2 regions of the Massilia sp. TWR1-2-2 genome follow, and region 2 is predicted to be linked to the other one. Evidence: predicted binding sites of a transcription regulator. Region 2 holds the regulator's gene; the other holds the start of a gene.
The links. The regulator NrdR, encoded in region 2, represses ribonucleotide reductase genes. The targets are predictions, from matches to a motif close to CACNANATNTNGTG.
Positions count from the first base shown of each region.

Region 1: ACP7DD_RS08800 (ribonucleoside-diphosphate reductase subunit alpha) is a predicted target of NrdR. The motif match lies at 1,541-1,554, and genes of this name have one in related genera.

Region 1 covers NZ_JAFCWM010000007.1:115,424-118,831, forward strand. The annotation lists gene ACP7DD_RS08795 (sigma-54-dependent transcriptional regulator) at 1-1,232, shown strand, start outside; gene ACP7DD_RS08800 (ribonucleoside-diphosphate reductase subunit alpha) at 1,776-3,408, shown strand, end outside.
Region 2 covers NZ_JAFCWM010000006.1:152,070-155,477, reverse strand. The annotation lists gene ACP7DD_RS07910 (PilW family protein) at 1-501, opposite strand, end outside; gene pilV (type IV pilus modification protein PilV) at 498-1,103, opposite strand; gene nrdR (transcriptional regulator NrdR) at 1,275-1,742, opposite strand; gene glyA (serine hydroxymethyltransferase) at 1,813-3,060, opposite strand; ZMP/ZTP riboswitch at 3,165-3,274, opposite strand.

The DNA.
Region 1 (3,408 bases), on a different contig from region 2:
TGCGCGAAGTGGCGGCCAGCGGCAAAGGCACGCCGATCGCCGTCGTCACCGCGTACGGCAGCGCCGACAACGCGGTGGTGGCGCTCAAGGCCGGCGCCTTCGACTACGTGTCCAAGCCGGTGGTGCTCGACGATTTGCGCGTGATGGTGCGCTCGGCGCTGCGCCTGACTAGCCCGGGATCGGCGCCGCCGGCCGCCAGCGCGGCGACGCCCAGCCGGCTGATCGGCGACTCCGCCGCGATGCAGGCACTGCGCGCGCAGATCGCGCGCCTGGCGCGCTCGATGGCGCCGATCGCCATCACGGGCGAATCGGGCAGCGGCAAGGAACTGGCCGCGCGCGAGATCCACGCCCAAAGTTCGCGCGCGGCGCGTCCCTTCATCGCCGTCAACTGCGGCGCCATTCCGGAAGCGCTGATGGAGGCGGAGTTCTTCGGCTACCGCAAGGGCGCCTTCACCGGCGCGGCCGACGAGCGCGATGGCTTCTTCCAGGCCGCCAACGGCGGCACCCTGATGCTCGACGAAGTGGCCGACCTGCCGCTGGCGATGCAGGTCAAGCTGCTGCGCGCGATCCAGGAACGGCGCGTGCGCAAGATCGGCGCCACCGCCGAGCAGCCGGTCGACGTGCGCATCATCAGCGCCACCCATCAGGACCTGGCCCATTGCGTCGAAACCGGAAAATTCAGGCAGGACCTGTTCTATCGGCTCAACGTGATCGAGCTGGCGCTGCCGCCGCTGCGCGAGCGGCTCGCCGACCTCGGCGTGCTGACCGAGGCGATCCTGGCGCGGCTGGCCGGCGGCGGCCAGAAGGCGGTGCTCGGCGCCCAGGTGCTCGAAACGCTGTGCGCCTATTCATTCCCCGGCAATGTGCGCGAGCTGGAGAACGTGCTCGAACGCGCGCTGGCGTTCGCCAACGACGGCGTCGTCGAAGTGGCCGACCTGTCGCTCAAGAGCGCGCGGGTAGGGGAGGCGACCGCTGTGCCGGCGCCGTCGCCGGAGTTCGCGGCGGCAGCGCTGGCCGCGCCGGCGCCGGTGGCCGCCGCGCCGACCCTTGGCCCCGACGGCCTGCCCGACAGCCTGCCCGACTACCTGATCCAGGTCGAGCGCGACATCATCGTGCGCGCGCTGGCCCAAACCCAGTTCAACCGCACCCAGGCCGCGCAGCTGCTCGGCATCAGCTTTCGCCAGTTGCGCTACCAGATGCAAAAGCTCGATATCCAGCAACCGGAGCAATAAGGCGCGACGCGTGTTGCTTTTTCGCCAGCGCAATATGATATGACGGCTTTTCGGGCGGGGCAGAACGACTCCGACCCGCTTCCCGCCGCAGAAATCATCGGCGCCTAGCGCACCATGGCGGCGCAAACCTGCCTCCAAATGATGCAGTGTTAGTGCCCGCTCACCGGCTGGTCGGCGTCCTTTCCGCACCGAAAAATGTCAAGCCTCCACACCGAAAAAAAGATCAAATATTTAGTATCCAATGGTGTCCGAAATGTATTGCGTGAGGTGCGGCCAGGCACTACAATTAGTCTCACTTAAGCGCTTCTGACTAGATGTAGTGGTACACGGGGATCTTCCCTGGCACAGTTTTGTACCCCGTCCAGCACTTCGGACCGGTTTCCGACCAGCGTATTCAACCCATGTTTAACGTCGTTTGCCATCAGGCTTCAACGGTTGGCAGGGTATTTTTTGCTTTTTTATTTGTTGATCGATCAGCCTCGCCGCCGGTTTACTTGATAACAATGGCTGCAGCACGACTGCATGCCGTCCCTGGGAGCTTCAATGCAAACATCACAAGACATTTCCACCAATTCGCTGCACGTCACCCCAGGTTCGACGGCTCCCGCAGCCGCTGCAGCGGCAGAGATCGCGTCGCATGGCGACTACCGCATCATCCGCCGCAACGGCGCCGTCGTCGCGTTCGAGCCATCGAAGATCGCCATCGCCGTGACCAAGGCGTTCCTCGCCGTCACCGGCGGCCAGGGCGCTGCATCGGCGCGCGTGCGCGACCTGGTCGAGCAGCTGACCGCCAGCGTCGTCGCCGCACTGGTGCGCCGCCATCCGGGCGGCGGCACCTTCCACATCGAAGACGTGCAGGACCAGGTCGAACTGTCGCTGATGCGTTCGGGCGAGCATGACGTCGCGCGCGCTTACGTGCTGTACCGCGCCAAGCACATGGAAGAGCGCCGCCTGGCCAAGGAAGCGCAAGGCGCCTCTGCCCAGGTCGCCGCACCGCAGATCCACGTGCTTGAGAACGGCGAGCGCCGCGCACTGGACATGAACCAGGTCCGCGACCTGATCAACGCCGCCTGCGTGGGCCTGGAAAAGCACGTCGACGCCGACGCCATCCTCGCCGAGACCGTGCGCAACCTGTACGACGGCGTGCCGGTCGAAGAGCTGCACAAGTCGGCCATCCTGGCAGCGCGCGCGCTGATGGAAAAGGACCCGGCCTACTCGCAAGTGACGGCCCGCATCCTGCTGCACACGATCCGCAAGGAAGTGTTCGGCCAGGAAGTGCCGCAGGCAAAAGCGGCGGCACATTATATAGAGTACTTCCCGCAGTACATCGCCAAGGGCATCGCCAACGAGCTGCTCGATCCGGTCCTGGCCACCTATGACCTGGCCAAGCTGGCCCGCGCGCTGGTCGCCGACCGCGACTTGCAGTTCGGCTACATCGGCCTGCAGACCCTGTACGACCGCTATTTCCTGCACGTGCGCGATGTCCGCATCGAAATGCCGCAGGCGTTCTACATGCGCGTGGCGATGGGCCTGTCGCTGCGCGAGGAAAACCGCGAAGCGCGCGCCATCGAGTTCTACCACCTGCTGTCGTCGTTCGACTTCATGAGCTCGACGCCGACCTTGTTCAACTCAGGCACCTTGCGCTCGCAGTTGTCGTCTTGCTACCTGACCACCGTCTCGGACGACCTCGAGGGCATCTACGACGCGATCAAGGAAAACGCGCTGCTGGCCAAGTACGCCGGCGGCCTGGGCAATGACTGGACCCCGGTGCGCGCGCTCGGCGCCCACATCAAGGGCACCAACGGCAAGTCGCAAGGCGTGGTGCCGTTCCTGAAAGTGGTCAACGACACCGCCGTCGCGGTCAACCAGGGCGGCAAGCGCAAGGGCGCAGTCTGCGCCTACCTGGAAACTTGGCACATGGACATCGAGGAATTCCTCGACCTGCGCAAGAACACCGGCGACGACCGCCGCCGCACCCACGACATGAACACCGCCAACTGGATTCCGGACATGTTCATGAAGCGCGTGATGGAAAAGGGCGACTGGACGCTGTTCTCGCCGTCCGAAGCGCCGGACCTGCACGACAAGGTCGGCAAGGCGTTCGAACTGGCCTACACCGGCTACGAAGCGAAAGCGGCCGCCGGCGAAATCCGCGTATTCAAGAAGATCGCCGCGC
Region 2 (3,408 bases):
GTTCTTGCCGCGGTATTTGCAGCGCAGCTCGGCCTGGCCGCCGGCGTTGCGGCCGACGTAGAAGATGCTCCAGCCGTCGTCGACCTCGCCGACGGCAAAACCGGCGCAGCTGACCACGCTGCCGTCGGCGGCGCCGGTGAAGCGAACCGCCAGCACGTCGCTGCCGTTGACGGCGTCTGTCAGCGGCGCATCGATGCCCTCGGTGGCGCGGCTGAGCGAACGCGCATCGATGCCGCGGACATGCGGCGGCGCCGTAGCCAGGTCGGCGCCGGCCTGGTCGCGCTCCCAATTGACAAACGCCGCCTGGCGCGCCGCGCGCGTGATGACTTCAAGCGCGTAGCGGCCATTGTCGTCGAGCCCCGCCGCGTCGACCTGCACAAGGTAGGCGGCGTTGGCCGACACCAGCAGGCCGCCGGCCAGCAGCATCGCCAGCATGCCGACGGCGCAGGCGACCATCAGTTCGACCAGGGTGGCGCCGCGCTGGCGCTGCATCGCGATCATTTGGCCGCTCCCGGCCAGGCGATGGCCACGCTGGGCGCGAATTCGCCCGCGCCGTCACGCGCATCGCTGCCGTTGGCCTCTTTGCCGCGCCATCCAAGCTTGATGACGAACGGCGCCGACGCGGCGCCGCTGCAGGCCCAGCGCAGCGCGCCGCGAGCCGGATCCCACGATTCGCTATCGCGGCATACCACTACGCGCCCGCCAGGAAAGCCGGCGTGGACGGCGTGCTTGAGGCGATAGAGTTCGGCGGCAGCCATCTCGGCGCCGCTGCAGGCGTCGCCAGGCAGGCATTGCGGGCCGGTCGGCGCGGGCGGCCCGTCGGCAGCGGCATCGTAATCGAGGTCTAGCAAAGGCGCGCCGGCTTCGGCGTTGGCGCGCATGCTGTCGGCCAGGCTGCTGGCCAGCTGCACGCCGCTCGACATCAGGCTAGCTTGGTGGCGCGTGCGCTGCGCCGCGAGCTGGGTGGCGGCGGCGCCGAGGATGCCGACGGCGAGCACGAACACCGCCACCAGCACTTCGAGGAGCGAGTAGCCGCCGCTGGAAGGCGGGCGACAACGAAGACGAGGATGACAGCGACAACGCGCCCGCAAAGCCAATCGCACCAATTCACCTCCGTAAGCTGCGCTCGTTCAGGCGCGTGCGCGGCCGGCAGTTTTACTGCAGAGCCTGCATGCTGCGTGTTGACCTGGATCGCTTGAGAACCAAGTTATCAGGCGTGTTGAAGCCAGCCGTGAGGTGGCTCAATCGTGCGGGGAAGGTGAAAAACGATGGCGCTATTTGCGCGCTTTGGGCGCTTGTCCGACTTCGGCGATCGCCTGCTGGAATTCGGCCAGGTCCTCGAAGTTCTTGTAGACGGAGGCGAAGCGGATGTAGGCGATCTTGTCGAGGCGTTTGAGCTCCTGCATCACCAGTTCGCCGACGTAGCCGCTGTCGACTTCGCGCCGTCCGCTGGTGAGCAGCTTTTCCTCGATGGTGGCGACGGCGGTGTCGATCGCCTCGGCCGACACCGGGCGCTTGCGCAACGCCAGCATGAAGCTGCCGCGCAGCTTGGCCGGCGCGAACTCGGTGCGGCTGCCGTTCTTCTTGACGATGATCGGCATCGACAGCTCGATGCGCTCGTAGGTGGTAAAGCGCTTGTCGCACTGCGCGCAGCGGCGCCGGCGCCGCACGGCGTCGCCCTCCTCCGATACGCGCGTATCGAGGACCTGGGTTTCGTCATGCTGGCAGAACGGACATTTCATGGTGGCCCTGCGTGCGCTGCTTGATCGGCGCGGGCCACCACCAGGCGGCCCGCGGGGTGCTGCAAACTGCTCAGGCGGCGTAGACCGGGTACTTGTCGGTCAGCTTCTTGACTTCGACCTTGACGCGTTCGATCGTCGCTTCGTCGTTGGGGTTATCGAGCACGTCGGCGATCAGGTTGCCCACCGTGGTCGCGTCGTCTTCCTTGAAGCCGCGCGTGGTGAACGCAGGGCTGCCGAGGCGGATGCCGGAAGTGACGAACGGTTTTTGCGGATCGTTCGGGATGCCATTCTTATTGCACGTCATGTGGGCGCGGCCGAGGATCGCTTCGGCTTCCTTGCCGGTCAGGTTTTTCGAACGCAGGTCGACCAGCATGACGTGCGACTCGGTGCGGCCCGACACGATGCGCAGGCCGCGCGCGATGAGCGCCTTGGCCAGCGCGTCGGCGTTCTTGACGACCTGGGTCTGGTACTCGACGAACGCTGGCTCGAGCGCTTCCTTGAACGCGACTGCCTTGCCGGCGATGACGTGCATCAGCGGGCCGCCCTGGATGCCGGGGAAGATCGCCGAGTTGATCTGCTTTTCGAATTCGGCCTTCATCAGGATGATGCCGCCGCGCGGGCCGCGCAGCGACTTGTGCGTGGTCGAGGTGACGAAGTCGGCGTGCGGCACCGGGTTCGGATACAGGTTGGCGGCGATCAGGCCGGCGTAGTGCGCCATGTCGACCATGAAGTAGGCGCCGATTTCCTTGGCGATTTTCGAGAAGCGCTCGAAGTCGATCTTCAGCGAGAACGCCGAGGCGCCGGCGATGATCAGCTTCGGCTTGTGTTCGCGCGCCAGGCGCTCCATCGCCTCGTAGTCGATGTCCTCTTCCGGCGTCAGGCCGTAGGAGACGACGTTGAACCACTTGCCCGACATGTTCAGCGCCATGCCGTGGGTCAGGTGGCCGCCTTCGGCCAGCGACATGCCCATGATGGTGTCGCCAGGCTTGAGCATGGCGAAGAACACGCCCTGGTTCGCTTGCGAGCCGGAGTTCGGCTGCACGTTGGCCGCTTCGGCGCCGAACAGCTGCTTGACGCGGTCGATCGCCAACTGCTCGGCGATGTCGACGAATTTGCAGCCGCCGTAGTAGCGCTTGCCCGGATAGCCTTCGGCGTACTTGTTGGTCAGCTGCGAGCCTTGCGCTTCCATCACGGCAGGCGAGGTGTAGTTTTCCGACGCGATCAGTTCGATGTGGTCTTGCTGGCGCTGGTTTTCCTTCTGGATGGCGGCGAACAGGTCCGGGTCAACCTTGGCGAGCGTGTGATCTTTTGCAAACATGAAAAAAACTCCAATCGGATATCGGTGCAGAGCACCTGGCAGTATGGATCGAAATGAGGGAGACCGGAAAACCGAACAGGCAGCCTCATCGCGCGACTTCCATCGGTGGCTGCCCAGGCGAACGGCTAATGAAATCTCACGTTCCCCGGTGGAAGCCCACCTTTCGCCGACTGGCCCGACAGGCCGCGGCTTTTCGCCAGTTACGTGAGACATAATGGAGGACAAATTGTAAGTTAAAGCCCCGGTTTGGGCAAGGAAACAGCCGTGCGAGGGCCAATTCGAGGCAGACACGGGCAACAGCTTCCGTTTCGGCTACAATTTATGCCGGCTATCTCCCCCCTCCTCACA